Regions from separate parts of the Burkholderia stagnalis genome, predicted to be linked through region 2. Evidence: riboswitches for the same ligand, from Rfam matches in the RefSeq annotation. Region 2 holds a riboswitch; the other holds the start of a gene.
What was found. A riboswitch is a leader RNA that binds a small molecule or an ion and turns the genes downstream of it on or off. The one in region 2 is predicted to bind thiamine pyrophosphate.
Positions count from the first base shown of each region.

Region 1 (3,397 bases), 870 kb from region 2:
GCGCGAGCCGGTCCGGGCTGAACAGCCAGGCCTGCACGCGGTCGTTCATGCGCGACACCTTCTCGAGGAACGTGTTCACGGATGCATCGTCCTGCAGCGAGCAGCCGGACAGCATCGCGAGGCCGCCGAGCGTCAGGATGCGCCGGTTGAACAGCCGCCGCGACGGCATCGCGAGCTCGCGGCGCACGTCGAGCGCGAGCGCCTGGCGGTCGAGCGTCCAGCGCGTCGGGGCGCGCTTGTCTTCGGGTTCGGACATGATGATCTCCCTAGCGCCCGCGCAGCATCGCGAGCAGCGAGCGCGGCACCAGCAGCGCCATCGCGATATGCACGACGAAGAACGCGACCAGCACCGACATCGCCCAGAAATGCACGACGCGCGCGTTGTCGTAGCCGCCGAGCAGCGTGCGCAGCAGCGGGAACTGCACCGATTTCCAGATCACGAGGCCGGACAGCACCAGCACGACGAGATCCAGGATCGCCGTCAGGTACGCGACGCGCTGCACCGCGTTGTAGACGCTCAGGTCGTCGTGCGCGAGCTTGCCGCGCAGCGCCGCGACCAGGTCGCGCAGCACGGCCGCCGGCGAGACCGGAAAGAACTTGCGCGCGATGCGCCCGGTCGCGAGCGCCATCGTCAGGTAGAACAGCCCGTTGCCGGCGAGCAGCCACATCGCCGCGAAATGCCATTGCAATGCGCCGCCGAGCCAGCCGCCCAGCGTGATGCCGTGCGGGAACGCGAACGGCGGATAGATCGGCGACGCATCGTAGATGCGCCAGCCGGACAGCACCATCACGAGCGCCGCGAGCGCATTGAGCCAGTGGCTCACGCGCACCCACAGCGGGTGGATGGGCCGGGCGGGCGGCGACGCAGCCGCACGGCCCGTGGCGGGAACGGTTTGCATGGTGAAAACTCCTTCGGTGCGCGGCGCGGCCGCGCCAACGGCCTGCACGACGTGTGCGTCCGCGCAGGCCTGTTCGGCCACCTGCGGCACGGCGAGCGTGCACAACGCACGACGAACCGCGCCGACGATGCGTCCGCGCACGCGCCGGCCGCGTGCAGCGCGGTGGCCGGCCACGCGTGCGGACCTCCCGTCAGTTGGACGGGCTCATCTTGTCGCCCTGCATCGGCTTGCCCATCTCGTCGTTCGACATGGCGCCCTTCTTCATCGCGTCCTTCTTCATCGCATGCTTCTTCATGCCATCCTTCTTCATCGCGTCGCCTTTCGCCATCGCGTCGTGGCCCATCGCGTCCTTCGACATCGGCGCCTGATCCTTCGACATCGCGTCGCTCTGCGCGTAGGCGCCCGTCACCGCGAATGCGAGGCCGGCGACACAGGCTGCCATCAGTGCTTTTTTCATGACTTCACTCCAGTACATGGGTTTGAGGAGCCGAATAGACGGACGACGCCACGCGATATGACAGGCCATCGCGAAAAATTTTTTCGCGGCATGCTCAGCAGCCCGATGCTGCATTGCGCCGCGGCGTCCACGCGGCCGCCGCTCCACGTGCGGCGCGCGCCGTGCCACCCACGCATGCCGCGCGATGCTGCGGCCGCGCGCCCGGCACGGAACTGTCCCCGGTTGAAACCGCCGCGAAGCCGGTGTATCGTGTGCGCTTGCTAACGCGGGGGTCCTGCAATGCGCTCGGTCAACAAACCGGCACTTGCGGGTGAGAAATACCCTTTGAACCTGATCTGGGTAATGCCAGCGCAGGGAAGCGTACGGGCTTCGCCGCCATTCCTTCTGACGAATCCCGCCGCCTCACGAATCTCGTCTCCTGCTTAGCTCGCGCCCCACAACAGCTTTGCACGGGGCCCGATCGAGCGCTCAAGCGCCGGTTCGGGTCGCCCACAGGAGATCGCATGAACGCCAATCCGAAGTTTCTTTCCGCCGACGCCCACGTCGACGCCGCAGCCGTCGCCCCGCTGCCGAATTCGCGCAAGGTCTACGTCACCGGTTCGCAGCCCGACATCCGCGTGCCGATGCGCGAAATCACGCAGGCCGACACGCCGACCGGCTTCGGTGGCGAAAAGAATCCGCCGATCTACGTTTACGATACGTCGGGCCCCTATACAGATCCAGACGCGAAGATCGACATTCGCGCAGGCCTGCCCGCGCTGCGCCAGCGCTGGATCGAAGCGCGCGGCGACACCGAGACGCTGCCGGGCCTCACCAGCCAGTACGGCCTCGAACGCGCCGCCGACCCGGCCACGGCCGACCTGCGCTTCCCGGGCCTGCACCGCAACCCGCGCCGCGCGCAAGCCGGCAAGAACGTCACGCAGATGCACTACGCCCGGCAAGGCATCGTCACGCCGGAAATGGAGTACATCGCGATCCGCGAGAACCAGCGCCGCGCCGAGTACCTGGAAAGCCTGAAGGCGAGCGGCCCGAACGGCGCGAAGCTCGCCGCGATGATGGGCCGCCAGCACCCGGGCCAGGCGTTCGGCGCCGCCGCGTTCGGCCCCAATGCGCTGACCGAGATCACGCCGGAATTCGTGCGCTCGGAAGTGGCGTGCGGCCGCGCGATCATCCCCGCGAACATCAACCACCCGGAATCGGAGCCGATGATCATCGGCCGCAACTTCCTCGTGAAGATCAACGCGAACATCGGCAACTCGGCCGTCACGTCGTCGATCGGCGAGGAAGTCGACAAGATGACGTGGGCGATCCGCTGGGGCGGCGACACGGTGATGGACCTGTCGACCGGCAAGCACATCCACGAAACGCGCGAGTGGATCATCCGCAACAGCCCGGTGCCGATCGGCACGGTGCCGATCTACCAGGCGCTGGAAAAGGTCAACGGCAAGGCCGAGGACCTGACCTGGGAAATCTTCCGCGACACGCTGATCGAACAGGCCGAGCAAGGCGTCGACTACTTCACGATCCATGCGGGCGTGCGCCTGCAGTACGTGCCGCTCACCGCGAACCGGATGACGGGCATCGTGTCGCGCGGCGGCTCGATCATGGCGAAGTGGTGCCTCGCGCATCACAAGGAAAGCTTCCTGTACGAGCATTTCGAGGAAATCTGCGAAATCATGAAGGCGTACGACGTGAGCTTCTCGCTCGGCGACGGCCTGCGCCCCGGCTCGATTTACGACGCGAACGACGAGGCGCAGCTCGGCGAGCTGAAGACGCTCGGCGAGCTCACGCAGATCGCGTGGAAGCACGACGTGCAGGTGATGATCGAAGGCCCCGGCCACGTGCCGATGCAGCTGATCAAGGAAAACATGGACCTGCAGCTCGACTGGTGCAAGGAAGCGCCGTTCTACACGCTCGGGCCGCTCACCACCGACATCGCGCCGGGCTACGACCACATCACGTCCGGCATCGGCGCCGCGATGATCGGCTGGTTCGGCACCGCGATGCTGTGCTACGTGACGCCGAAGGAGCACCTCGGCCT
Region 1 is NZ_CP156685.1:2,910,726-2,914,122, forward strand. It holds gene ABFO07_RS13460 (molybdopterin-dependent oxidoreductase) at 1-256, opposite strand, end outside; gene ABFO07_RS13465 (cytochrome b/b6 domain-containing protein) at 267-899, opposite strand; gene ABFO07_RS13470 (pentapeptide MXKDX repeat protein) at 1,090-1,356, opposite strand; TPP riboswitch at 1,614-1,731, shown strand; gene thiC (phosphomethylpyrimidine synthase ThiC) at 1,860-3,397, shown strand, end outside.
Region 1: linked by a shared signal. The riboswitch ahead of thiC (phosphomethylpyrimidine synthase ThiC) and the one ahead of ABFO07_RS00590 (FAD-dependent oxidoreductase) in region 2 are both predicted to bind thiamine pyrophosphate.

Region 2 (3,397 bases):
GCAGGCGCCGGCCGATCACGAGATCCTCGGTGCAATAAGGCAGCACCTTGAAACCGTCCTTGACGAGCTGCGTGGCCGCCTCGATCAAGCCGACCGGGTCGGGCTGCAGCGTGTAGTCGTCGCCGATCAATTCGAGCTTGATCCAGTCGGTCTCGAACACCTCGCGCGCCATGTGCGCGGTGGTCAGCGCCTCGGCGACGGTCTGGCAGCCGGCCGTGTTCGGCAGCAGCGGCACCGCGTGGCGCTTGAGCAGGTCGAAGAAGCCGGCTTCGGCGGTGCCGCCCGTCATCTGACGGCGCAGCGCCACCGTCACCATGCCGGGCCGCGCGGCCGCGATCGAATCGGACAGCGACTGCAGCGACGGATAGCGCGACGTGCCGAGCAGCACGCGGCTCGCGAAGGTTTCGCCGTACAGCGTCAGCGCATCGGCGCAAGTGGGGGACGTCATCTCGTGTTCCTGGAAAGATCGGGGATGCGCCGGGGCCTTCAGCCGCCCGCGACGGGGTGCACGACGTCGAGCTTGTCGCCCGCCGCGAGCGCGCGCGCCGCATGCTGCGTGCGCGCGACGAACGTGCCGTTCAGCGCGACCGCGTACGGCGGGCGCGCGCCGTACGCGCTGAGCGCGTCGGCCACCGTCGCGCCGTCGGGCAGCGCGAGGGTCTGTTGGTTGATCTGGATATCCATGGGCTTGCTTCGTCGAATTCGGGTCGCGGCGCGCGTCAGGCCGGCTGGCGCGCGTCGTCGCGGTGATGAAGGAGATCGGGCCAGCGCGCCGCGCCGCGCCACGCGGCGAATGCGTCCGCGCCGCCCAGCGTGCCGGACAGCGCCGCCTGCGCGAGCGCGGCCGCGGCATGCGCGACTTCCGGCGCGATCATGAAGCCGTGCCGGTACAGGCCGTTGACCGCGAGCGTCGCCGCACCGTCCCAGATCAGCGCCGGGCGATGATCGGGCAGCGTCGGGCGGCACTGCGCATTCAGCTCGAGGATGCGCGCCTCGCCGAACGCCGGATGCACGGAGAACGCGGCGCTCAGCAGCTCCAGCGCGGATCGCACGCTGACGGGCGACATGTCCTCGCCCTCCACCTCGGTCGCGCCGATCACGTACAGGTCGTCCTGCTTCGGCGCGATGTACAGCGGATAGCGCGGATGCAGCAGCCGCACCGGCCGCGTGAGGCCGATGCCGGGCGCATGCACGCGCGCCACCTCGCCGCGGATGCCGCGCAGCGCGGGCAGCGCCGGCTTCGCGCCGAGCCCGCGGCAGTCGATCGTGAAATGGGCGTCGGGCAGGCTGTTCGCGTCGATGGCGACGTGCCAGTGCGTGTCGACACCGCGCTCGGCGAGGCCCGCCGCGAGCGCGCGCAGCGCCTGGCGGTTGTCGAGCTGGCCTTCGCGCGGCAGCAGCAGCCCGCGTGCGAAGCGGCCCGCGAGCGCCGGTTCGGCCACATCCACCTGCGCGCCGGCGAGCGACACGAAGCCACCGTCGAGCAGGCCGGCCGGCGCGTTCGCGCGCACGCGGCGCTCGAACAGCGGCGCCTCGGCGCGATCCGCGTGATGCCAGACGACGAGCGTGCCGTGCTGCTGGAAGAACACCGGCTCGGGGAGTTCGGCGAGCCACTGCGGCCAGCGCGCGAGCGACGCCGCGCCCAGCTCGGTGATCAGCAGTTCCGCGCTGGCCGCCTCGGCGAGCGGTGCGAGCATCGCGGCCGCAACCCACGCGGCGGACTGCTCGCCGTCCGGGCCGCCGCGCTCGTACAGCGCGACGCGGTGGCCGTCGCCCGCGAGCCGCCACGCGATCAGGCGGCCGACGAGGCCGCCGCCCAGCACCGCGAAATCGGGCCGTGCAGTCACGACGCTCATCGCACGCCCTCCTCGCGAAACACATGCCGATGCGGCGCGCACGCGCAAACGCGACCTCGTGCGAACGCACGCGGGGCGGGACAAAAGACTGAAGATTGAACGGTCATTGCATCCTTCCGCAACGCGCAGCGAGCGCGCGTACCCAAAAGGACGAAACCGGCAGCAAAGGCCGGCCGGGCGGGACAGGGCGCTGACAAATGGGGAAGCAGCCAGCGCGGCCCGGCGGGATCGGAAACTTCCCGCGCCGGTATTACCCGGATCGGGTGCGAAGGGTCTCTCTCAGCCTCGCCGCGCCGCCCGGAACACCGCCGGCCACGCACGAAGCACCCCTGTTTCGTCGACGGCCATTAGACCATAAAAGCGGAAACGGCCGCAAACTGTCCCCCGTCGGCAATTTCACCGATGCCGGGCGCCGCTCTGGCACAATGCCCGCAGGCCGGCGCGCGATCGCGCGCCGGTTGCCGTCCTACCGCGGGCCGTTAAGTGCCGTTTAAGACGGGCGCGCCACAATCCGCAGCGCCCGCCGTCATGCGGCACGTTTTGTCCGGCCCGCCTGTTTCGCGGCGCGCGCCCGGCCTCACCGGCGTGCGCGCCGGCCACACATCAGGAAGCACATGACCCAATCGCCCCATACCGCCCACGACGCACCGCAGGACGAGCGCCAGGTATCCGCGTGGAGCCTCGTCAAGCCCTACTGGGTCTCGTCCGAATGGAAGGTCGCGTGGGGGCTGCTCGTCACGATCATCGCGATCAACCTCTGCGTCGTCTGGATCAACGTGCGGCTCAACAAGTGGAACGCGCAGTTCTACAACGCGCTGCAATCGAAGGACGTCCACGATTTCCCGAACCTGCTGCTGCAATTCTCGGCGCTCGCGTTCGCGTTCATCATCCTCGCCGTGTACGGCCGCTACCTGCGCCAGATGCTCGGCTTCCGCTGGCGGCAGTGGCTCACCGAGCGCTTTCTCGGCCAGTGGCTCGGCGATCGCGCGTTCTACCGGATCGAACGCGACCGCCTCGCCGACAACCCCGACCAGCGGATCACCGACGACCTGCAGTCGTTCGCGACGACCACCCTGTCGCTGTCGCTCGACCTGCTGTCGACGGTCGTCACGCTCGTGTCGTTCATCACGATCCTGTGGTCGCTCGCGGGTGCGCTGACGGTCACGCTCGGCGCCACGCCGATCGCGATCCCCGGCTACATGGTGTGGGCGGCCGCGCTGTACGCGGTGGTCGGCTCGCTGATCATCCAGAAGGTCGGCCACCCGCTCGTGTCGATCAACTACCAGCAGCAGCGCGTCGAGGCGGATTTCCGCTTCGGGCTGATCCGCGTGCGCGAGAACGCCGAGCAGATCGCGTTCTACGACGGCGAAACCACCGAGAACGGCAACGCGCGCAACCTGTTCATGCGCATCCGCGACAACTGGTGGCGCGTGATGAAGTACACGAAGCGGCTCACGTTCGTGCTGAGCTTCTACGGCCAGATCGCGATCATCTTCCCGCTCGTCGTCGCCGCGCCGCGCTACTTCGCGGGCGCGTTCTCG
Region 2 is NZ_CP156685.1:117,467-120,863, forward strand. It holds gene ABFO07_RS00580 (thiazole synthase) at 1-448, opposite strand, end outside; gene thiS (sulfur carrier protein ThiS) at 487-684, opposite strand; gene ABFO07_RS00590 (FAD-dependent oxidoreductase) at 720-1,856, opposite strand; TPP riboswitch at 2,076-2,197, opposite strand; gene ABFO07_RS00595 (ABC transporter ATP-binding protein/permease) at 2,471-3,397, shown strand, end outside.